DNA from 2 places in the Weissella sagaensis genome. Region 2 is predicted to be linked to the other one. Evidence: riboswitches for the same ligand, from Rfam matches in the RefSeq annotation. Region 2 holds a riboswitch; the other holds the start of a gene.

Region 1 (12,723 bases), on a different contig from region 2:
TAGCTGACATGAAAGTACGTATTTCACGTATTGTGGTGGGATATAATTATAATAAAGAACCGGTAACAGTATCTGATTTAGGGTTTGCAGGTGCCATTACAACGTTGTTAAAAGATGCTATTAAGCCGAATTTAGTTCAAACTTTAGCACATACACCGGCTTTAATTCATGGTGGACCATTTGCAAATATTGCACAAGGAACAAATTCAATTTTGGCCACAAAGTCAGCTTTGCATTTAGCCGATTATGTTGTGACAGAAGCCGGCTTTGGGTCTGATTTAGGTGGTGAAAAATTCTTAGATTTTAAAGTACCATTACTAGGGAAAGTTCCGGATACGATTGTGGTTGTAGCCACGGTACGCGCATTAAAAATGCACGGTGGTGAAGATAAAAAGAACTTGAGCACGCCAAATATAGAAGCTTTGCAAAAGGGATTGGCTAATTTGGGTCGCCATTTAAAGAGTATGAAACGTTATGGTGTACCAGTAGTTGTCGCAATTAATCAATTTACAGCGGATACAATTGAAGAATTAAACATGGTTAAAGCGTATGCTGCTAAATTTGATGTGCCAGCCTATATTGCTGATGTATGGAGTCAAGGTGGGGATGGTGCTCAGGAATTAGCAACAGGGGTCGTTTTAGCGACTGATAAAGCAAAAAATTATCAACCACTATATCAACCCGATGATGAGGCGTTGGTAAAAATCGAACATATTGTTCATGAGATTTATGGTGGTCAAAGTGTTGTGCTGTCAGATAAAGCTGTTAAGCAATTACAAACCTTTAAAAAGTATGGTTGGGATAAGCTACCAATAATTATGGCGAAAACGCAATATTCCTTATCTGATAATCCAAATAAAATTGGTGCTCCTGAAAATTTTGATATTCATATTCGTGAATTTATACCAAAATTAGGAGCAGGCTTCTTAGTGGCATTGACTGGTTCAGTGTTAACAATGCCCGGATTACCAAAGCATCCAGCAGCATTAGATATAGATATTGATAATGAGGGTCATATCATTGGCTTAAATTAATAAAAAATAACAGAGGTGGCAAAGCTTAATGCAGCTTGCCACCTCTGTTTGGTTAAATCATAATTTAAGGGTGAATTAATACCATGAGTTACTAAATCCTTTGCGTCGGTAAAAATCAGGCGCATATACACGATAGCCATTTTCAGAAAATTGTAACCAAACAAGTGCTAGTAACCAGCCAGCTAGTGCCGATGCCAAGTTATAATTTGGTAACAAAATTGTTGTGATAAAAGTAGCTACCCAACTGAGCAATAAAATGGTTTGTAACATAAATTGGAAGCTACTACGGTAAATTTCTGGGACGATAATTAATAAAAAGTATGAAATTAATAGGGTCATATAAAAAGTAGAATGTGCAGGATATATGACTTGTACACCATTTATTTTACTTTTAAATAAAAGCGAAGCGATATTGATGATTAAGAAACCACCCACGTTTGTAATTAATACCCATGTAGCTGGAATTTTAAATTTAAAGCCCCATAAGAAAAAAATGATTAAAAATGACATGAAAAATAAACCAAACCCATGACTAAAAAAGTAAAAAGGTTTTAAAAATTTTTCCAACCAATTTGGAATAACGGTCTGTGTGATAGAATGGTCTACTTGCATAAGCGAATGTAATAAACCGCTATTGTGGTAAGTTATTATTGAAATAATAATAAAAAGAATTAGACTAACTACCATCGTTACAAAACGAGTACGTGATTTAGCAATAATCATAAGTGAAACTCCCTTTTGCATCTCGGCAAATGTAAGATACATACTTGTGCTTAGTTATTTAAGTTTAACACGAAGGTATGTTAAACACATATATGTGCAAGATATTTAAGAACTATTTTAGTTTATGTAAAATAATTCTTGACAATTCGTCAATTATTAAAGTAAAATTAGCAATGAAATTAAATAATATATAGAGGTTGCAATCAACAAAAGTCATTTAACGGAGCTGGTGAGTTAGGATGTTAAATAAAAGGGGCGATTGCCGAAATAATGATTATGACAATAATCATTGTTGGTGTGTACATGAATAATGGACAGATTGTCGCGACAAAAATGGTCGGTCGCGGAGAGCTATCGACAATACTAAAGACTAATGAGTTCCTAGTTTATACGATAGATGTGTAAACTAGGTTTTTTTTATTTTTTATAGTGCGTTAGGCCTTATTTAGGAGGAATTATGACTGATAATCAACAAGAGACGGGGCATCTAAAAAGAGCGATGAAAACCCGTCATCTCTCAATGATTGCTTTGGGAGGAACTATTGGAACAGGGTTGTTTGTCGCTTCAGGGGCAACGATTTCACAAGCTGGTCCACTAGGTGCATTAACTGCCTATGCTGTAATAGGCGTTATGGTTTACTTTTTAATGACTAGTTTAGGTGAAATGGCGACTTATATGCCAGTTGCCGGGTCTTTTTCAGTTTATGCTGATCGGTTTGTTGATCCAGCATTTGGCTTTGCAATGGGATGGAACTATTGGTTTAATTGGGCAATTACTGTAGCAGTAGAAGCAGCAACGGTTGGTGTTGTGATGGGATTTTGGTTGCCTGATGTACCAAGTTGGATTTGGTCAGCAGCAGTATTAATTTTAATTACAGCAATTAATTTATTGTCAGCCAAAGCGTATGCAGAAACTGAATTTTGGATGGCGATGATTAAAATTATTGCTGTTATTGCCTTTTTGCTAGTTGGATTATTAACAATATTGGGAATTGTTTTCCATCAACCAGATGTTGCACGTAATTTATCGGCTGGTGGTAACTATGGCTTTGTTGGTGGTTTTGGTGGTATTTTGTCAGTCTTTATGGTCGCAGGTTTTTCATTTCAAGGGACTGAAATGGTTGGGATTACGGCTGGTGAGTCTGAAACACCAGAAAAATCAGTGCCTGCAGCTGTAAAGCAGATATTCTGGCGGATTTTGCTGTTTTATATTCTTTCTATTTTCATTATTGGTGCAATTATTTACTATAAGGATCCAAACTTGCTACGCTCAAGTGAAACTAATGTATCCGTGTCACCATTTACGCTAGTATTTAAATCGGCAGGATTAGCAGCAGCAGCTTCAATTATGAATGCGGTCATTTTAACGGCTGTTGTATCATCGGCTAACTCGGGGCTTTATGCATCGACTCGTATGCTTTATGCCATGGCTGTTGATGGGATGGCACCTAAGATATTTAAAAAGGTTAATGCTAAGTCAGGAATTCCAGTTCCAGCTGTCATAGCAACGGTTGTTGTTGGTTTACTTACTTTTGTAACCTCAATTTTTGGTCAAAACTTGTATTATTATTTGGTAGCAGCATCTGGTTTGACTGGATTTATTGCATGGATTGGTATTGCTATTTCACATTATCGATTCCGTCGAGCTTTCACAGCGCAAAACCGTGATGTAAATAAGCTACGTTATAAGGCAAAATGGTTCCCAGTTGGCCCAATAATTGCATTGACGTTATCAATTATCGTCGTCATTGGTCAAGATACGGCTTCGTTTAAAGGTTCAATTATGGACTGGAATTGGCCCGGCATTATTACAACTTATATGGCATTGCCTTTGTTTGCAATCTTATACTTTGGTTATAAAATTAAACATCATACAAAATTACGTAAGTTAACGGAAGTGGACTTAGACACTGATGCACGTTCGCTAGACTAATTAAATGGTTATTAAGAGATTAGAACATCTTGTTCTAATCTTTTTTATATGTCATTATTTACAAATTAAATTCTATTTTATGATAGCGCTTTAATTGTTATTGTAAGTGCGTTTTTATTTTTTTTTAACGTAAGGTGTTCTAATAATGAAACAAATGCTGAGTTGAACTGGTATACAAAGATAGTGATAAATAGTACAATGATTGCAGATAGAAATACCAATATCTTTTACTAAGGAGAAATTTTTAATCATGAAGAAGACCAAGATTGTTTCAACGCTTGGACCAGCCAGCTCTGATGTGGAGACGATTACTAAAATAATCGAATCTGGCGCAAATGTTGTCCGTTTCAATTTTTCACACGGTGATCATGAGGAACACTTAGGACGAATGAATGCTGTTCACGAGGCTGAAAAAGCTGCTGGCAAGAAGGTTGGTTTCTTGTTGGATACAAAGGGTGCGGAAATCCGTACTACCGTACAAGAGCCAGGTAAGATTGAATTTAACATTGGTGATGTTGTTCGTATTTCAATGGACGATACAATTGAAGGAACTAAGGAAAAGATTGCCGTAACATATCCAGGTTTGTATGGGGATGTTCAAGTTGGCGGTCACATCTTATTTGATGATGGTAAGTTGGACATGGTCATCACACAAAAAGATGAAGCTAATAAAGAATTGGTAACTGAAGTACAAAACCATGGTATTTTGGGATCACGTAAGGGTGTTAATGCACCTGGTGTTTCGATCAACTTGCCAGGTATCACTGAAAAAGATGCTGATGATATTCGCTTTGGTTTGAATAATGATATTCAATACATTGCTGCTTCATTTGTTCGTAAAGCTGCTGACGTTCTTGAAATTCGTGAATTGTTAACAGAAGCAAACCATGAAGAAGTTATGATTTTCCCAAAGATTGAATCACAAGAGGGAATTGATAATTTTGATGAAATTCTTGAGGTTTCTGATGGTTTGATGATTGCTCGTGGTGACATGGGTGTTGAAATTCCAGCTGAAAATGTGCCATTGGTACAAAAGAACTTGATTCGTAAGATGAATGCTGCTGGTAAGCCAGTTATTACGGCTACTGATATGCTTGATTCAATGCAAGAAAATCCTCGTCCAACACGTGCCGAAGCTTCCGATGTTGCTAACGCTGTGTTTGATGGTACAGATGCAACAATGCTATCAGGTGAATCAGCTAATGGTTCATATCCTATTGAAGCAGTTGCTACAATGGCTCGTATTGATGAAAAGGCAGAAACGTCATTGGCCATGAATGGTCGTCATGACGACCACTTTGATGCAACAGATGTCACTGAATCAGTTGCAGCAGCTGTTGCAACTGCTGCTGGTAACTTAAACATTAAGGCAATCGTTGCTGCTACTAACTCTGGTTATACTGCAAAAATGATTTCTAAGTATCGTCCAAATGCTGACATTTTGGCATTGACGTTTACTGAGGGTGTTGAACGTATGTTGAGTATCTACTGGGGTGTACAACCAACGATCACTGAACCAATGGGTAATACGGACGATATGATCGAAAAGGCTAAATCAGAAGCTGTTAAGTCAGGTCTAGCAAGCAAGGGTGATACAATCATCGTTACTGCTGGAATTCCAGTGACAACTTCAGGTACAACTAACTTGATGACAATCGTTACAATTGACTAATTTATAAAAAATAAACAACCATAATTTTCGGTAAAATATGACTCAATGATTAGCAGCAGTAAACGACTAATGAGTTCAGTTTGATTATCCCAAAATTATGGCTGTTTTTTTATTTTATCGGTAGTGTGTGGGCGATAATATTATTTTGTGGTATTCTTAATTAAATTAATGTAAACGAGGGATGTTCATGAGTTGGCAAAAAATTGTTGTGGAAACACAAACAGAATCAATTGAAGCAATTAGTAATATTTTAATGACTAATGGCGCAGAAGGTGTTGAAATTGATGATTCTACTGAGTTAGATCATTATCAACCATCAGATGCAACTGTAATGGTTAAAGCGGAAGATATTGTGCATCGTACATCTGGGGCTAGTGTCAGTGGTTACTTTGCTAATGAGGCTGATTTGGTATTGTTAACGAATAAAATACAATCATCAGTAGATGAGTTACCTGATTTTGGGTTAGATGCACACCCTGGGACGGTGACAGTTCAAGCCGTACTAGACGACGACTGGGCAACAGAATGGCAAAAATATTACCATCCAGTACGTGTTACAAGACACATTACTGTTGTGCCAAAGTGGGAAAATTATCAACCAATACAAAAGGATGAACAAGTTATTGTCTTAGATCCAGGTATGGCTTTTGGAACTGGTACACACCCAACCACAAAGTTAATGATACAAGCACTGGAAGTTGTTGTTCGCGGTGGTGAAACCGTTATTGATGTTGGCACTGGTTCTGGTGTGTTAGGAATTGCAGCTCGTTTGTTAGGTGCTGGTGATATTTTAGGAACAGATATTGATGACGTTGCAGTGGCATCAGCACAAGGTAATGTTGACCTTAATCCGCAGGCGGCTGATATGCAGTTAATGGTTAGTGATTTATTAAATGATGTACCAAATAAACAGTACGATATTGTTATTGCTAATATGTTGGCAGAGGTATTGGAATTATTGATACCAAAGGTTAAAAATGTTTTACAGCCTAATGGACGGTTTTTATTATCTGGTATTTATTATGATAAACGAGATAAAATGATTTCTGATTTGCAAGAAAATGGGTTAGTTGTTGAACAATCAATGAAATTAGGTGATTGGTACGGTATTATTGCTAAATTTAATCGTGAGGACAATTAATGCAAAGATATTTTTTAGATGAAACACCAACTGGGCAACAATTTAAATTACCTGAAACTGTAGCACATCATTTTATAACGGTGCTACGTAGTCGAGAAGGAGCTAAAGCTGAGTTCGTATTGCCTAATAGTCAAGATGTCATCATTGCTGAAATTTCAGAATTACATGATGATTATGTGTTGATGACAACGATATCTCAACAAACATTAGCTGTTGAATTGCCGGTAGATGCTACAATTATTATTGGACTAGCTAAGGGAGATAAATCAGAATTTGTTGTTCAAAAAGCAACTGAATTAGGTGCACATCATATAATTATTGTCGAAACAGACTGGTCTGTTTCTCATTGGGGCTCAAAGGCAGCTAAAAAAATAGCACGGTTAAATAAAATAGCAGTGGCAGCTGCAGAACAATCACATCGTTTAAGGATACCTGATGTGACGTATGTGCCTAAGCTATCCAGGTTGTCATTACCAAAAGAAATGATAAAAATAGTAGCTTGGGAAGAAAGTGCTAAAAAAGGTGAAACAGGTCAATTAGTGCAAAAATTACAAGCTTTGCAGCCTGATGATGCGATTTGTTTTTTATTTGGTCCTGAAGGTGGACTAGCACCATCAGAAATTGAATACTTGTTAGCAGATGGTTTTGTAGCTGCTGGACTAGGACCTCGGATTCTACGAGCAGAGACAGCACCAATATATGCATTAAGTGTTTTAAGTTATGTAATGGAATTAAATAAATAGTAAATATAGAGGTTTTTAGATGAAAAAATTTAATAAAACTTTTGATTGGCGTTTTTGGATTTGGATGCCAATTTTGGGCGTATTATTGCCTTATATTTTAAATAAGACAGCTTTAACTGTGAACTTTAAAATAATTGTGTCACTCTTTATTGTTAACATGTTATTTAGTGTTCTGACAGGAATGTTTTTACGAAAAACAGGATCTAATTGGGCGCTTCTACTTGTTTGGCCAATTGTTTACTTAGTATCAATTTGGTTGCAAATTAATTCAGCTTTCTATGGTTATTATTTAGCAATCTTATATTTAATTATCGAAATTTTTGCCTTTACAAGTGGGCAAGAAGAAGAATTGGATTTTGAAAAACAAATTCCAGTTGACGGCGGTTTTCGTGAAGTTTAACTTTAAGCTTAAAAAGCGTTATCAGATTATCTGATGACGCTTTTTTTGTGTTTAAAAATACCCACAATTGTAAGAATTATGTCAAAAAAACGATTGCATCCCTATATATCAATATTTATGTAAGCAAATCTATTGAAAATAATGGTGGATAATGGTGGGGAAAGGTGGTTGAAAGTGGGATATTGTGGTAAATTAAGAGTATTGAATTGTTAAATAAATTAGTGAATTGTATCTATTAATAATACGAATTTTTATACAGGAGGATCAGCTGATGTTCATGGGAACGTTTCAACATGTTTTAGATACTAAAAACCGGCTGATTATCCCGGCAAAATTTCGTAATCAACTTGGTGAATCTTTTGTGATTACACGTTGGATGGATCATTCTCTACGTGCCTATACGCTTGAAGGATGGCAAGACTTTTCAAAAAAAATTAATGCATTACCTGAAACGAATACTAAAGCGCGTCAATTTAAGCGGTTTATTTTTGGTGGTGCTGTTGAAGTTGAATTTGATAAACAAGGACGTATCAATCTCTCACCAACATTGCGTAGTTATGCACAAATCAAAAAAAGCGTGACAGTCTTTGGAATGGGCGATAATATCTTCGAACTATGGAGTACTGAAAAGTGGCAAGCATATGAAGATAATACTGCCGAAAATTTTGATGACATTGCAAATGGATTGGAAGAACTAGAATTTTAATGTTAGTTCGAAAAAAGGTTTGAAGGGAACAAAGAAGCCAATGACAGAGTTTAAACATGTAACAGTGTTATTAAAAGAAGCGATTGAGGCACTAAACGTTAAACCAGATGGCGTATATGTTGATGCGACACTCGGTGGTGGTGGGCACTCGCAACTATTAGCAAGTAAATTAACAACCGGTAAGCTATGGTCATTCGATCAAGACGAAACGGCAATTACATTTAATCAGGAACATCTTAAAAGCGAATTAGCACAAGGGAAAATTGATTTCATTCAAACTAATTTTCGTAACCTTCATGATGCGTTGGTTGAGAATGGGGTACCATCTTTTGATGGCATTGTTTATGATTTGGGTGTTTCGTCACCACAATTTGATGATGGTCAACGCGGCTTTTCATATAACTATGATGCCCCACTTGATATGCGTATGGATCAATCACAAGACTTAACGGCGCGAATAGTAGTTAATGAATGGTCATTTCATGAGTTATTGCGTATTTTCTCACGTTATGGTGAAGAAAAGTTCGCTAAGCAGATTGCTCGTAAAATAGAACATGAACGCGAAATCAAACCAATTGAAACGACATTTGAATTAGTAGATATTATCAAAGATGCCATCCCTGCTGCTGCACGGCGCAAGGGGGGACACCCGGCTAAGCGGACTTTCCAAGCAATTCGCATTGCCGTTAATGATGAATTAGGTGCTGTGGAAGATTCGTTAGCGCAAGCGTTAGAAATGGTAAACGTTAATGGTCGTATTGCAGTGATTACTTTCCACTCACTAGAAGATCGTTTAGTAAAGACAATGTTTAAAGAAAAAGTAACAATTCCAGACTTACCATCTGGATTGCCAATTATTCCAGAAGAAATGCAACCTGATTTTAAATTAGTCGTACGCAAGCCCATTTTGCCCTCCGAAGAAGAATTAGCAATAAATCGACGGGCACATTCTGCTAAGTTACGGGTTATTGAAAGAATCAAGTAAAACACTGATAGAGGAAGGCTTATTATGGACGGACTGCCAAAATACCGTAATAATTACAATGAAAATGTCGTTAGTAAACCAATTAATCAACCAAAAGTCAAAACAAATAGTCAAAGTAGAGCTAAAAAAATAAAATTAGCTAAACCTAAGTGGAATGCTATGGATTTTGTCATGGTTGGTGCTGTGGTAGTGACTATTATCGCGGCTGCATTTTTAGTGATTTTTACGGCAAATAAAAGTACAACAGCAAATACACAATTAGCAGCAACTTCAGCGCAACTAGAACAAGTACGCAATAAAAACAATACATTAAAGCAACAAGTCAGTGATTTATCAAGCCCTAAACGATTAAACAGCATTGCTGAAAAAAATGGGTTAACACTGAAAAATCAAAATATAAGGAACGTAAAGTAGCATGGTAAAAAAACAACGGATGCCAAAACGTAACCAAGCGGATAAAAATAGTCGCAATACAGGTAAACTTTTGCTTATATTGATGATAGGTGTGTTGGTTGTGTTAGGAATCCGTTTTTCTAGTATCTCAATCACAAAAGAGGTAAAAGGTCATAAATTAGACCAAGCAGCGCAACTAATCTATCAAAGTCAAAATGATATTCCTGCGAAACGTGGTGAAATTTTTGATGCTGTGGGTAATCCCCTAGCAGAATCCTCAACAACGTATACATTGGCTGCTGTATTAGATAAAAATCAAAAATCAGCAAAAGGTAAACCAATGTATGTTAAAAAAACGCAAGACGCTAAAGTTGGTAAACAGCTAGCAGACGTCCTGGGTGGTGAAGCCGAATTCTATGAAACATCGATAAAAAATGGACGAAAAAGTAATTTACAGCAAGTTCAGTTCGGTACAGCTGGTTCGAATTTGAGTGTTCAAAAATATAAGCAATTGAAGAGTCTGAATATTCCGGGGTTGACTTTTACCAGTAGTGAATCAAGGCTTTATCCCAATGGTACATTTGCATCAGACCTAATTGGTATTACTAAAAAAGAACATCATGACGGTGGTCAAACGATTTCTGGCGTCTCAGGAATGGAACAATCCTGGAATAAAAAATTGACTGGTCATAATGGTGTCAAAACAACGTCAACAGATTCTACTGATCATAGTGTTTCAAAGAAAAACTTAGCTGTTAAAAATGGTTATGATATTTACACAACGATTAATATGAAATTGCAATCAAACCTTGAAAAAAGTATGCAGCAATTATCTGATGATATGAAGCCCAAGGCTGCAATAGCCGTCATGATGGATACAAAAACAGGTAAAATTGTGGCTACAACGCAGCGACCAACTTTCAATGCCCAGACAGGTGAAGGACTAGGTGACTTATGGACTAATCAGTTATATGGCACAGCGTTTGAACCCGGTTCTGTCTTAAAGGGAATTACATTAGCTGCTGCAATTGATACGGATAATTGGAATCCAAACGCCCTCTATAAATCTGGAACACTTAAAATTGGTAATAAAAAAGTTACTGATTGGAATAATGGTGAAGGATGGGGAACAATTAGTTATGCGCGTGGAATTGCAGCATCATCCAATGTTGCGATGGCCTTAACTGAACAAAAGATGGGGCCAAAAACATGGCAGAAGTACCTTAATAGATTCCAATTCTTAAAGTCAACCAAATCAGGCTTTCAAGATGAAGCCGTTGGAAATATGCAGTTCCAATATCCAATTGAACAGGCTAATACGGCATTTGGTCAAGGTATCTCAGTGACACCTTTGCAAATGATTCAGGCATATTCAGCTATTGCAAATAATGGTAAAGAATTACGTCCACAAATCATTGAAAAAATTGTTGATCCAAATACAAAGAAGGTTGTTTCACAACCAAAACCAAATGTTATTAGTAAGCCAATTAGTAAGGAAACGGCTAAGGAAACGCGTAAGCAATTAGAAGATGTTATCTACTCAGAACATGGTTTAGGAAAAGACTATGCGATTCCAAATGTTAGAACAACTGGTAAATCAGGTACTGCTCAAATTGCAACTGCCCTTGGGTACTCAGCACCTGGTAATAATAGTGATGAAATTCATTCATGGATGGGGATGGCACCGTCTAATAATCCGCGGTATTTGATGTATATTGTTACTAAACAACCGCAGAAAAATACGGAAAATATTACCAAAGATATGTCAGACGTTTTCAAGACTAATATGCAACAAGCGCTCGATTTATCAGATAATGATAACAAAGTTGTTGTGAGTGAAAATCAACAGGTTAAAGTTCCAACAGTTGTTGGTGGATCGGTTAGTGATGCCCGTAAAGAAATTAAAGCAAATCATCTAACACCAGTTATTATGGGAGATGGCAATACGGTTAAATCACAATCACCAATGGCTAGTGATGAATCATTGATTGATCAACGCGTCTTTTTGAATACTGGTAAAAATATTACTATTCCCAATATGCATGGCTGGGCAAAAAGCGACGTCTTATCATGGGCACAGATGGCCAATGTAAAGGCAATTATTAAAGGTAATGGATTTGTAACCACACAGTCGTTGAACAAGGGAACCGCCCTATCTGATGGTTATCATGAAATTACAGTTGAATTTAAAAAACCAAATGAATAAAGATAAAAACACATGTGAGTGAGAGGAGTAGTCGAATGTCGACGTTTTTACTGGGACTAGTATTTAGTCTGATTGTTACAGTATTAGTAGTACCACGGTTACGTGATTGGTTTAAGAAAATCAAGGTTGCGCAGTTGGTGATGCGAACAGGTGAGCATGAACCAGATCACGCTGCAAAAGCTGGCACACCAACAATGGGAGGCGCAGCATTTATTCCAGTCGTTGTGATTGGATTTATTCTATTATCATTAGTTACTAATAATACGGGCTCAACTGGATGGGCAACTTTAATTGCGATTATTGTTTTTGCAATTGTTGGCGCTTTTGATGACAGTATTAAGGTATTTAACCACCGTGATGAAGGCTTACGCTTTTTGCCAAAATTATTTTCTGAAATTGCTGCCGCTATTTTAGGGGTCATTGTTTTGGCCGTTGGCAAGTTCGACTTTTTCCTAACTTTACCGTTTGGTTTAGGTGAGTTGCACAGCATCGTCGTTTATACCTTGTTTACAATTTTTTGGTTAGTGGGTTGGTCAAATGCTACTAACTTAACTGATGGTTTAGATGGTTTAGCCTCAGGAACAGCGATTATTGCTTATGTTGCTTACTTAGTGATTGCAATTGTTCAAGGCGATATGACAATGGCTTTGTTAGATGCTTTGATGGTAGGGGCTCTGTTAGGATTTCTAGTGTTTAATCATTATCCTGCAACAATTTTTATGGGGGATACTGGTTCACTTGCATTAGGGGCAGGTTTAGCTATGAATTCATTAGTGTTACATCATGA
Region 2 (12,723 bases):
AGAGTTGCCTCTTCATATAAGTTAAAACTGGCATACCAATCAATGGCACTAAAATAGCACCAACAATTATTTCAAAAATACCGTTAAAACCAGCAATTGAAACAATCAACCACTGCGCTAAATTAGTATGAGGAATACCCGTAAATGACGTATCCATTATTGTAAAACTAATCCAAGTAATCGCTAATACTAAGGTCGTATTAATCAAGGCAGATAGTCCACCTAAGATACTTAACCAAATACCTTGCTGTTTAAAATCACGTTGTTGCACAAATCGATGATACAAATAACCAATCAAAAAGCCAACCATTATTCGTGGCACGAGTGCCGTAACCGGATTACGAAAAATTAAAGCACCAATACTCGGTACGCTTGACCAGGCGTGCCACAGTGAATATGCGCCCCATACAAATCCTAATAAGGCCCCGCCTTTTGGTCCTAAAACCATGCTACCAATTGCGACTGTATAGGTAATAATTGTAACAGCTGCGCCAATGGCAAACGCCCCTAATGGTAAAGTGCCTAACCAAGGGACAATTGATTGTAATAAAACAATCCCAATGAATAAGGCAGTTAAAACAAGTTGTCTACTTTTATTCATACGCGGTTGCATCAGTGTTCCTCCAAATTTATTGTTTATGTTTATAAAATATTCATTAATTATCATACAACAAATGTTTGAAATTATTACACAAAATCTTTTAAATTGTTTAAAAAAGCAATTATATGGTCAAAAAAATAGCCTTTCAAACTAAAAAATAGTAAAGACCTGATTAATAGGCGTTTACTACTTTTTAAACGTATATCAGCAAGCAATAAGCTACATACGGTTTTTTAATATTTTATTGATTTGCACGTTTCTTATCAAAATAAATATTCATACGGCGAATTGCTTCTTTTAAATCTTCATCCGATGCGGCATATGAAATACGAATATATTCTGGTGTATATTCAGAAAAAGCAGCCCCTGGAATGACAGCAACGTGTCCATTTTCAGCTAAATCTAACGCAAAAACTTCACTGTCTTGATTCATGTCAGCTGGAATCTTAGCAAAGATATAAAAAGCACCTTCTGCCGGTACAACTTCAAAACCAAGTGCTTCTAATTGCGGTACCATCCAATCACGTCGCTTTTTGTAAATATCGCGCATTCCCTCAGCAACATTAGCTGATTTTGTTAAAGCAACGGTTGCACCATCTTGGATAAACTTAGGTAAGGCGAACGTTAGCGCCTCATGTACCTTTTGTGCCTGATCAACAAAGGCTTTATCAGCAATAATAAAGCCAATACGATACCCTGTCATCGCATGTGACTTTGATAAACCAGTCATTAAAATTGATTGTTCTGGCAAAAGACTAACCATTGAAACATGCTCTTGATCATATGTTAATTGTGCATAAATCTCATCAGAAATCACCCATAAATGGTACTTTTTAAAGACATCTGCAAGCGCTTCCAACTCCTCGCGTGTGTACGTAACACCAGTTGGATTAACTGGATAATTAAACAAAACCGCTTTAATATTAACATCAGATTCTTCAACAGTTTGCGCAACTAATTCTGGTGTTAATTTAAAATTAGTTGGTCGTGTATTAACGGCAATTTTTTGACCATGTGCCAAATCTAAAGACGCTGTATACGGTGCGTATGCTGGTTCAGGAATCATTAAGCCTTCGTTTTCATTTAGTAAAGTCATAAAAATCACATTGATAGCTTCTGATGCGCCCACAGTTACAATGACATTCGTTTCATCATCAAATGGTAAATCATAGCGTGAACTATAATACGCTGCTGCTGCTTGACGTAAATCACGTTCCCCTTGCGCATCAGCATAGTGTGAATTATTATTGGCAATTGATGACATGACAGCTTCTTTGATATTTTCATCAACATCAAACCCCGGTTCGCCAAATGTTAAACGTAACAAATCTGGTATGTCACGCACTTGTTTTTGAAAACCTGTTAACCCATCAGGTGCTAGATTCGTGATTTTGGCATTCAACGGTTGTACAAATTCATTTTGCGTCATTTTCATTCACTCACATTTCTATTTATTTTTTAATTTAATATCACAGTGATTATTAAATTTAAAGTCCATTTTACTATCTTTTTCTACTCTAACACAACTAGTAAATCAGTTTATTATACTAAATTCATGATAAAATAATCATATACCATTCTCATAAAACAATGTTTTTTTAATCATTAAACTAAAGGAGGCTTAAAATGTTAGATTTTACTGACACGCCAATTGAAGCACCCATTCAAAATTGGGACTGGGCACCTATTAAAGAAGTGCCAATTACAGAAAATAACGAGCCCTTAGTTTCATTAAGTTATTTACCTGAAAAGATGATTGTTAGCCCACAGTATTTTATCCAAAATTTACCTGGTACCTACCCTGAACTATTTGCTCGGGCACATGTACAAGAAAAATTAATTGAAGCAGCGCGTAGACTACCTTACGGCTATAAATTTGTTGTGTTTGATACGTGGCGAAGTATTCCCACCCAACAAGCCTTATTTGATCAAATGAAATTATTTGTTAAGCGTGACCATCCGACTTATTCTGACGAAGAAATTCAACAAGCAGCTTTACGGATTGTCGCCTTACCTTCTACTGATGAAAAGAAACCTTCACCGCACAACACTGGGGGCTCGGTTGATTTATCAATCATTGATGAAAAAGGACGTCTATTAGATATGGGTAGTCCCTTTGATGATATAAGTCTTCGTGCCAAGACGACTTATTATGAAGTAGATGATACTTCTGAAAAATATGAGGAAGCACGCCGTAACCGACGTTTGCTTTATCATATTATGATTCAATCTGGCTTTACTAACTATACTGAAGAATGGTGGCATTTTGACTATGGTAACCAAAATTGGGCAAAATTAAGTCATCAAGATCACGCCTTATATGGTGCTACTAAACCAGTATTCCCTTGGGTAAAAACGTATTAATTATATTAATAATTTGTCATATACATTCTAAATATCAAGATTAAAAAACAACAAACTGCTAGATGTCGTTTGTTGTTTTTTAATTTTATGCATATTAATTATGGGATATTTATTGCTAATCCAAATTTATGCTTGGCTATGAATTAAATCACGCTTTGCTAATTCTTCAGCAATTTGAACCGTATTCCAAGCCGCCCCTTTTAAAAGATTGTCAGAAACAACCCACATATTAAAGCTACCTGGATTTTCAACATCCGCCCGCACACGACCCACAAATGTTTCACGCTTATTCACGGCGTTTAACGGTTGCGGGTAGATTTGATGTGCTGGATCATCTTCCAAAACAACACCTGGTGCGGTTGCCAAAAGTCGTTGTACATCTGCGCGTGTTGCAGATTCATCAGCGACAGTAACATAAACCGACTCACCATGACCAACTGGTACTGGTACACGAACCGCCGTTGCTGTTACCTTAACTTTAGTTGATGTTGGATCACCAAACATAATTTTCTTGGTTTCTTGCATCATTTTTTGTTCTTCATACGTATAACCGTCATCTTGGAACGTATCAATTTGGGGTAACAAATTAAAGGCTAACGGATAATGTTTTACATCACCCTTGGTTGGTAAAATATCAGCTGTTTGGGTTTCACCATTTAAATGTTGTTGTGCTTGTTGTAATAATTCGTCCCAAGCGCGCTGCCCTGCTCCTGAAGCAGCCTGATATGTCGAAACAATCACTTGTTTTAGACCATAAGCTTTACGTAGTGGTTCTAATGCAACAACCATTTGAATTGTTGAACAATTAGGATTAGCAATAATGCCATGATGATCAGCTAATGCATCTGCATTAACTTCAGGTACAATTAATGGTACATTGGGATTCATGCGCCAATGTGATGAATTATCAACAGCAACAGCCCCACGTTTGACAGCTTCGGGTAACAATTCTCCTGCAAGGCGTCCACCTGCTGATGCCAATACTAAATCTACCCCGTCAAATGATGCTGGTTTCGCTTCTTCAATTGGAATAACTTGTCCTTTAAATTGCCGCATTTGACCAACCGAACGTGCTGATGCTAACAATTTCAATGATTTTACTGGAATTGTTGATTGTTCTAACTGTGCTAAAATACGCGTACCAACTGCACCAGTTGCACCTAAAATTGCAACATGATATCCTTCATTCATCTTCTTTCCCCCTCATGTGATTGGTTCTAACCAAAAATTTGCTACATTAAAAGCACAATGCTGAAAAATCCAGTTGTGCTTGCAATGATTATTTATTTTTTAGTTCAACATAATGTTGCAAACGTGTCATAGCTGTTTGCAAATTTTCTGTTGAAGCTGCATATGAAATACGAATATACCCTTCACCACCAGCACCAAAAATTGAACCAGGTGCGATTCCTAGTTTGACAGTTTCTGCTAAGTCATAAACAAATTCCAAATCATTAGTATTTAACGATGCTGGAATTTTTGCAAAGATATAAAAAGCGCCACCTGGTTGTGCAGCAGTGAAACCGGCCTTAGCTAAACCTGCTAAGACCAAATCACGCCGCTTTTGATAAACTTCTCGCATCGCAACAGGATCTTCACGTCCGTTGCGTAAGGCTTCAATAGCACCAGCCATCATTGGCCCCGGGGCAGTTGCTACCATTGATTGATGCGCTTTACCTACCTGAGCCATTAATGCTGCTGGCCCAACTACGTACCCAATTCGATAACCTGTCATGGCATGTGATTTTGATAAACCGCTAATCAAAATCGTCTGTTCTGGTAATAGTTTAGCCATTGATGTGTGTTTTTCATCATAAACAAGTTCTGCATAAATTTCATCAGAAATAACTAACAGGTTATGCTCACGCAAAATGTCAGCTAAGGCCGCTAACTGTGCAGCTGAATAGGTTACACCCGTTGGATTTGATGGATAATTCAATAAAATTGCTTTTGCATTAGGATGCTCTGCGATTGTTGCCGTTAACTTTGCTGGTGTCACAATAAAATCAGGTGCTGTATTTAAACCAATTACTTCAATATGATTCATTTTTGCAACTGATTCATAAAGCGGAAATGTTGGCGTGGGAACAATTAATTCGTCTCCAGGATTAAATAATGCCTGAAAAGTCGCATTGATGGCTTCAGCGGCACCCACAGTAACGCTAATTTCAGATTGTGGCTGATATTTTGGTGTATCAAATCGCTCTGTCAAATAATCTGAAATGGCTTCACGCAATGCCATTACACCTTGTGATGGTGAATAGTGCGAATCATCAGCTGCAACGTCAGCAATAATTGCTTGCTTGATATGTTCAGGAGCTGAAAAATCAGGTTCACCCAATGTTAACTTTAAAATGCCGTCTATTTTTGAAAACTTATCATCAACCACCCGAATTGGTGATGGGACAATCTTAGCCAATGTTTTATTGAATTGGCTAACCAACGCTTCACTCACTTCAACCATCTTTACTTCTCCTTGGCTTATCCGCCCACATTCTTTTATTTATTATAATACCTTGTCTAATCCTGTTTGTAATCCTTTAACAGTATTCACACGGCGAATGGCTAATGCAACGCCACCCATGAATGATTCACGCGTAAATGACGTTTGTTTAATACGCAACGTTTCACCTGGTGCACCAAATATCACTTCTTCTTCCGCAACATACCCTGGTAAACGCATTGCATGAACTGAAACGCCATCTATTTCATCTCCACGCGCTGTATCAGCATGATCAGTTGAAACAGGTGTTTGTATTCTAGCTTTTGCAATTGCTTGCGCTGTTGCACGGGCCGTTCCTGAAGGGGCATCCACTTTTTTTGGATTATGAATTTCTAAAATTTCAGCATCTGGTAAATATTTAGCAGCTTGGGCTGCAAATTGCATTAACAAAACTCCCGATAACGAGAAGTTGGGTACAATCAATCCTGTTTGACCATTCGCTTCACTAAGCTTTGCTAATTGATCAATTTGATCTGCTTGTAAACCACTAGTCCCAACCACTAAATTAAAACCATGTTGCAGGGCATATTTTCCATTATCAAAGGCGGCATCTGGCTGTGACACATCTACCCATACATCAGCCGCAACGTCAATATCAGCCAAATTTGTAAAAACTGGCACATGACTTTGACGTGGTGTACGCGTCAAAATACCAACAAGTTCTAAATCTGTTTGTGTCGTTATTAATTGTTGAATAGCTTGTCCCATTTTGCCGAAGCCACCAGCTAAAAATACAGTTATCATGTGTTCTATCCCTTTCGCTCAAGCTTCTCTAAAACATCTTGCGTCTCAACATCATCTAATGGCAAAATTGGCAAACGGGTCACATTTTGTAATTCCCCTTGATGCGCCAAAACGGCTTTGACAGGTGCTGGGGATGGATAACTAAATAAAGCAAGCATCTTAGGGGTCAACCAACGCTGTATTTCACCTGCTTTAACAATATCACCCGCAGCCAATGCCGCAAATAAATCTGTCATTTCCTTACTATATAGATGTGCAGCCACTGAAATTGTTCCAGCTGCACCAACCGCTTTGGCAGCTAATGTTTGTGAATCTTCACCTGTATAAATTTTAAAATCTGCCGGCGCATTTGCCACCAAATATGCCAAATCATCAATACTCGTCACTTGTTTAACTGCGTTAATATTTGGATGTTTTGCTAATTGCAAGACACTTTCATTCGTCAGCCCAACAACTGATCGTCCAGGAATGTTATAGATCATAACCGGCACGGTTGCAGCATCGGCAATTGCTGTAAAATGAGCAATCATGCCTTTTTGATTGGGCTTACTATAATACGGCGTTACAGCCAAAACAGCATCAATTCCCGCAATACCACTGACTTCTTTAGCAAAAGCAACTGAATTCGCAGTATTATAATCACCAACATTGGCAATTACCGGACCAAAATCCCCTACTTTAGCCGCAAAATAAGCATATAGAGAAATCTTTTCATCATGTGATAAGGTTGGCGCTTCACCTGTCGTACCGCCAATCACAAAACCTTGTGTACCTTCAGCAATTAAACGACCCGTTAAAGAATCTAAAGCCGGATAATCAATGGTATTTTCTTGCGTAAATGGCGTAATAATTGCCGTAATTAACGAAATATTTTCATACATTTTATTCACACTTTCTATTGTTGCATTCGCCAATTCAAAAACTTCGTAATTGCTCTAATACCTGGTTCAATAGCTGATTCATCAGGTGCTAAATGACTATCATGTAAACCATGCTCAGCATCACCAACTCCTAACCAAAACATTGTACCTGGAATTTGATTAATTAAATAACCGAAATCTTCACCTGTCATTGCCGGTTGTGACACTACAAAATCAATTTCTTTATCTTCTTGCATAAATTGCATAAAATTTGTTGTCGTTTTTGAATCATTATTCACCGGCCAATAGCCACCTTGGTTTAATTCAAGGTCAAATGTAACACTATACATAGCCGCAGTACTTTGTGCAATCTCACGCACACGTTGCTGCATCATTTCTAAATCAGCTTGCTCAAACGCACGAATTGTTCCCGCTAATTTGGCTTCATTAGGAATAACATTACCAATCGTACCAGCCTGTAATTTACCAATCGTGATGACCCCACCACGAACTGGATTCACATTACGTGAAACAATTGTTTGTAGTGCCATCACAAATGAGGATGCTGCAACAATCACATCTTGCGCTTGGTGTGGAAATGCTGCATGACCGCCACGCCCTTTAATCGTTAAGTGAATTTCGGTAGTACCTGCAAATAATGTTCCTTGCCGTGTCGCAATTTGCCCAGCCGGCATTGCTGGTTGATCATGCAATGCATAGAATTCATCAGGCCGCCACTCATTCACAAATGTTCCCAACTCATATAATTGTTTGCCCCCTGCTTGTTCTTCTTCAGCCGGTTGAAACAAAAAAATCAGATTATCGACAGGTTGATGTGTTGCAAAATATGCTAACACACCTAATGCAACCGTCATATGAATATCATGACCACATGCATGCATCACCCCAGGATTCTTTGACGCATATGCTAAATCAGTTTCTTCATTAATCGGTAGCGCATCAATATCCGCTCGATAGCCAATGGTTCTTGTTGGCTTGCTACCCGTTAACCGAACCAACAAGGCTGTCGGTACAGCTGGAATTTCGCGAATCGTTAACCATGATGATTGCCACGACAAAATAATTTCTTTGAGATATGCTTGTGTTTTAAACTCCGCCATTGATAATTCCGGATAGGCATGTAAATGACGGCGAATCGCTATTAAATCTAGATCAGCTATAGCCATTACTCCTCCTCCTTTGATTTACAATGAGCGCAATGCATCAACTAATGCCGTTTTTGCTTGTGTCTTTTCATCAATTTGTTTAATAACCTTGGCTGGAACACCTGCAACAACAGTATTAGCCGGCACATCCTTGGTAACAATCGCACCTGCTGCAATAACGGCATTGTCACCAACCTGTACACCCTCAATCACAACAGCATTTGCCCCAATTAAAACATTATCACCAATCGTTACTGGTGTGGCTGAAGCAGGCTCAACAACGCCTGCCAAAACGGCTCCAGCACCAACGTGACTATGAGCACCAACGATTGCGCGGCCACCTAAGACCGCGCCCATATCAATCATAGTCCCCGCACCAATTTCAGCACCAATATTAATCACAGCCCCCATCATAATGACAGCATTATGACCAATCGCAACTTGATCACGAATAATGGCACCTGGTTCAATACGAGCAGAAATATTTTCATAATCCAACAAAGGTACCCCACTATTACGGGCCAACAATTCAACATGATAGTCAACAATCTTATCGCCAGCAGACTCAATAACTGGTTTAATTTCTTCAAAATCACCAATCACAACACCTGTCTTTGTTTCAATAAATGATTGTACCGTTTCTGGCCAGATAATCTGAGTCAAATCGCCTGCTAACGTAACTCGGGCTGGTGTTTTTTTAGGGGCAGTGGCAATGTAATTAATAATTTCTTGTGCATCTAGATTATTCATATTTTCTTCTCCCAAAGCGTTCTTTTTTAGTGATAATGCTTATCCAAACGTAGCATATCAGCATACGTTTCACGTTCAACAACTAATTGATCCTGGCCATCCTCAACAAAGACAACAGCAGGTCGTGGATTACGGTTATAATTTGAAGCCATTGAATAGCCATATGCACCAGTTGCTAGCACAGCTAAGATGTCGCCTGGCTTCGTTTGTGGCAAAGCTTGTTCCCAGACTAACACATCCCCAGATTCACAATACTTGCCAGCTACTCGGACAACCTGATCAGAAGGTGCCTGTGGATTATTAGCTAATACGGCTTCGTACTTTGCTTCATATAAAGCTGGGCGAATGTTATCACCCATACCACCATCAACAGATAGATAACTCCGAATGCCTGGCACATCTTTTCTTGCACCAATTGTATATAAATTATAACCAGCAGGCCCAACAATGGCCCGCCCTGGTTCAATCCAAATCGTTGGCATTGCCATCCCATATGCAGCAGTTTTTTCAGTAATCGTATCAATAATGGCTTCAACAAATTCAGTTGCAGGTAATGGTTCGTCTTCCTTCGTATAACGGATACCAAAACCGCCACCTGTATTGATAACTTGTGGTTCAAAGCCCCATTCGTGGACCAAGTCAACCAGCTTAGCAGCAGCCATTTGAAAACCTGTCACGTCAAATATTTGTGAACCAATATGAGCTGAAACTCCCAAAACATTCAAATAAGGATCAGCTAATGTTTGTTCTAGCGCTGCTTGTGCTTGGCCACTATTAACATCAAAACCAAATTTACTATCAGTTTGTCCGGTTGAAATGTAATCATGTGTATGTGCTTCAACACCTGGTGTAATCCGCAATAACACATTTTGCTTTTTATTACGTTCGACTAATAGTTCATGTAATAGATTAATTTCATAAAAGTTATCAAGAATAATGGTCCCTAAATCATGATCAATCGCCATACTTAATTCTTCAACAGATTTATTATTACCATTGAAAGAAACGTGTGCCATGGGAAAGTTAGCAGCCAAGGCCGTTTGAATTTCACCACCAGAAACAACATCTAAATGAATGTCTTCTTGAGCAGCAACCTCATACATCGCCACATTCGCAAATGCTTTCGAAGCATATGAAACAGCATAATCTATGTGCCGATTAATGAACACGGTCTTAAATGCACGCATTTGATTACGAATGCTATTGACATCGTACACATACAATGGTGTTTGATATTTTTGTGCTAATAATGTAGCGGATAGCCCCCCAATTGTTAGTTCACCAGCTTGATTCACTTGATATGGTACTGCCATAATTTTTCCCCTTTAATCTGCTATTACACGCAATAAGCGCTCTTGTAAGCCTGTTGCGACAACCCATGGCGCTAATCCCACATGCTGTGCAACATCTTCTAATGTATTTTCATATTGTCCTTGTTGACCAATAATTGTCACAACCGTTCCAACTGGTAATTCTTCTGGTAACGAAATCATCATCTGATCCATTGCTAAATTACCAACAATGGGAGCCTTTTGTCCATTGATTAACACTTCGAATCCTTTTAATGATCGTGGTAATCCGTCGGCGTAGCCAATAGGTAAAGTCCCAATCCATTCACCCTCTTGCGTATGGTATGTATGTCCATAACTAATGGCAGCATTGGCTGGCATTTTTTTCACATAAATCAGTTCTGTTTCTAGCGTCAATACCGGTCTTAAATAATCGTCAGCAAGTACTGTTCCTCTTGATGGTTCCATCCCATAAATAACCGTGCCAGCACGAATATAATCTGTGGGTAATTCATCTGCATGATATAACGCTGCTCCTGAGTTAGCCAGATGCACCATTGGTGGCATAGGTAACCTATCTGTTAAAGTATGCCAATTCGCTAACTGCTCATGAAAGTAATCATTGTTTACTGAATCTGCTTCAGCAAAATGCGTCATAATACTTTGATAATTAAATGGTGTTTTAGCGTCTTGAACGTATGTTATTGCTTGAGCTAATGCCTCACGTTTCCTAAAGCCAATGCGACCCATGCCGGTATCAACACCTAGATTAACTTGTAATTTGTTAGCCGTATGTTCAAGATTATGAGCTGCTAGTTTCAGCCAATCCAGATCACTTACGGTTGCGATTAAATCATTTTCAGCCATTATTTTAGCGTATTGAGGTAATGTAATGCCCAGAATTAAAATCGGTGCCGTAATGCCGGCTTGCCGTAATGCCAGTGCTTCATCTAACACAGCAACCGCCAGGCCATCAACACCACCTTTAATGGCTGCTTGAGCCATCGTTTGCAACCCAAAACCATAAGCATTGGCCTTCACTGCCAAAAACATAAACTTGGCACCACTTATTTTTCTAGTAACCGAAACATTATGCGTAATTGCTGATTGTGAAATTTTAATCCTAGTTGGTCTTGTTATTGCTACTACCATGTTGTAAACCTCTATTTTAATTTCTGACACAAAAAACCGGTCGACAGGCACTACTGCACTGTCAACCGGACATAAATTTATCCTATAAGACTGTGACAATAGCTCCCCGCTTATTAGCGACAGTCTAATAGTTATTAGCTATTATCCCAACAATCCAAATGGCACAATTTAAATTATTTCGGCAACCGCTCCTTTTACTTAGTTTCTTAACCTGTGCAGGCTCCACTAAGCGACTCTTATTGGTTGCAACCTCTATTAATCATTAACGTAACATTAGAATATATTAATTTTATTACTATGTCAACACTTGACATTAATCTTTTTTTCACTTTTAATTAGTGCCAATTAGAATTTTATTTGGAGGAGAAAAATGAAAGTCGTAAAATTTGGTGGTTCATCTCTCGCAACCGGTGAACAAGTTCAAAAGGTTTTTAATATTATCCAAGCCGATGAGGACCGTAAAGTCATTGTTGTATCAGCACCTGGAAAGCGTTTTTCTGGTGATATTAAAGTCACTGACTTATTAAAAACTTATGCTGACCAAACCATCGCTGGGGATGACACAACCAATATTGTATTAACAATATTGGACCGTTACCAAGCTATTGCCGATTTTTTTGGATTAAAAGAAAATAAGATTATTCCGCAAATAAAGCAAACATTATTACAATTAAACCGCGTTCACTACCCTTCATTTGACCACTTATACGCTGCTTTCATGGGGCATGGTGAATTACTTAATGCACAATTAATTGCTTATATTTTACAAGAAATTGGCCAACCTGCGGGTTTTATTTCTCCTACTGATTTGGGGATGATTGTGGCAGGTTCTCCAAGAGCTGCTCGCTTAGATGCAGCGAGTTATGAACGTATGCACAATTTCCAATATAATCCTGATAAATTATTAATTGTTCCTGGTTTTATTGCCTATACCAATGACGGTTATGCCGCAACTTTTAGTCGTGGCGGTTCTGACATTACAGGAGCAATCTTGGCCCGTGGGCTACAAGCTGATTTATATGAAAATTTCACTGACGTTTCAGCCATTTATGCTGTCAATCCCAGTATTGTCCCACATCCAAAATCGATTGAAAAAATGACATATCGAGAGATGCGTGAATTATCATACGCCGGGTTTGCCGTTTTTCATGATGAAGCCATCATTCCTGTTATCGAAGCGAATATACCAATTAACGTCAAAAATACTAATGATCCAACAGCACCCGGTACACTAATTGTGCCTAATCAAGCAATAACACCCACTTATCCTGTAACTGGTATTGCCAATGATGAT

What was found. A riboswitch is a leader RNA that binds a small molecule or an ion and turns the genes downstream of it on or off. The one in region 2 is predicted to bind lysine.
Region 1: another riboswitch for lysine. It lies ahead of G7Y65_RS05920 (amino acid permease); the one in region 2 lies ahead of alr (alanine racemase).

The regions. Positions count from the first base shown of each region.
Region 1 is NZ_BLKA01000004.1:84,749-97,471, reverse strand. Features, by position in the region: gene G7Y65_RS05930 (formate--tetrahydrofolate ligase) at 1-1,034, shown strand, start outside; gene G7Y65_RS05925 (phosphatase PAP2 family protein) at 1,110-1,757, opposite strand; lysine riboswitch at 1,941-2,119, shown strand; gene G7Y65_RS05920 (amino acid permease) at 2,215-3,690, shown strand; gene pyk (pyruvate kinase) at 3,941-5,362, shown strand; gene prmA (50S ribosomal protein L11 methyltransferase) at 5,550-6,503, shown strand; gene G7Y65_RS05905 (RsmE family RNA methyltransferase) at 6,503-7,246, shown strand; gene G7Y65_RS05900 (hypothetical protein) at 7,266-7,646, shown strand; gene mraZ (division/cell wall cluster transcriptional repressor MraZ) at 7,918-8,352, shown strand; gene rsmH (16S rRNA (cytosine(1402)-N(4))-methyltransferase RsmH) at 8,393-9,337, shown strand; gene ftsL (cell division protein FtsL) at 9,362-9,751, shown strand; gene G7Y65_RS05880 (penicillin-binding protein) at 9,753-11,936, shown strand; gene mraY (phospho-N-acetylmuramoyl-pentapeptide-transferase) at 11,972-12,723, shown strand, end outside.
Region 2 is NZ_BLKA01000005.1:70,662-83,384, reverse strand. Features, by position in the region: gene G7Y65_RS06650 (ECF transporter S component) at 1-613, opposite strand, end outside; gene G7Y65_RS06645 (aminotransferase class I/II-fold pyridoxal phosphate-dependent enzyme) at 843-2,030, opposite strand; gene G7Y65_RS06640 (M15 family metallopeptidase) at 2,228-2,965, shown strand; gene G7Y65_RS06635 (aspartate-semialdehyde dehydrogenase) at 3,092-4,156, opposite strand; gene G7Y65_RS06630 (aminotransferase class I/II-fold pyridoxal phosphate-dependent enzyme) at 4,245-5,429, opposite strand; gene dapB (4-hydroxy-tetrahydrodipicolinate reductase) at 5,472-6,212, opposite strand; gene dapA (4-hydroxy-tetrahydrodipicolinate synthase) at 6,218-7,093, opposite strand; gene G7Y65_RS06615 (N-acetyldiaminopimelate deacetylase) at 7,108-8,259, opposite strand; gene dapD (2,3,4,5-tetrahydropyridine-2,6-dicarboxylate N-acetyltransferase) at 8,278-8,988, opposite strand; gene lysA (diaminopimelate decarboxylase) at 9,015-10,301, opposite strand; gene alr (alanine racemase) at 10,314-11,429, opposite strand; lysine riboswitch at 11,521-11,692, opposite strand; gene G7Y65_RS06595 (aspartate kinase) at 11,800-12,723, shown strand, end outside.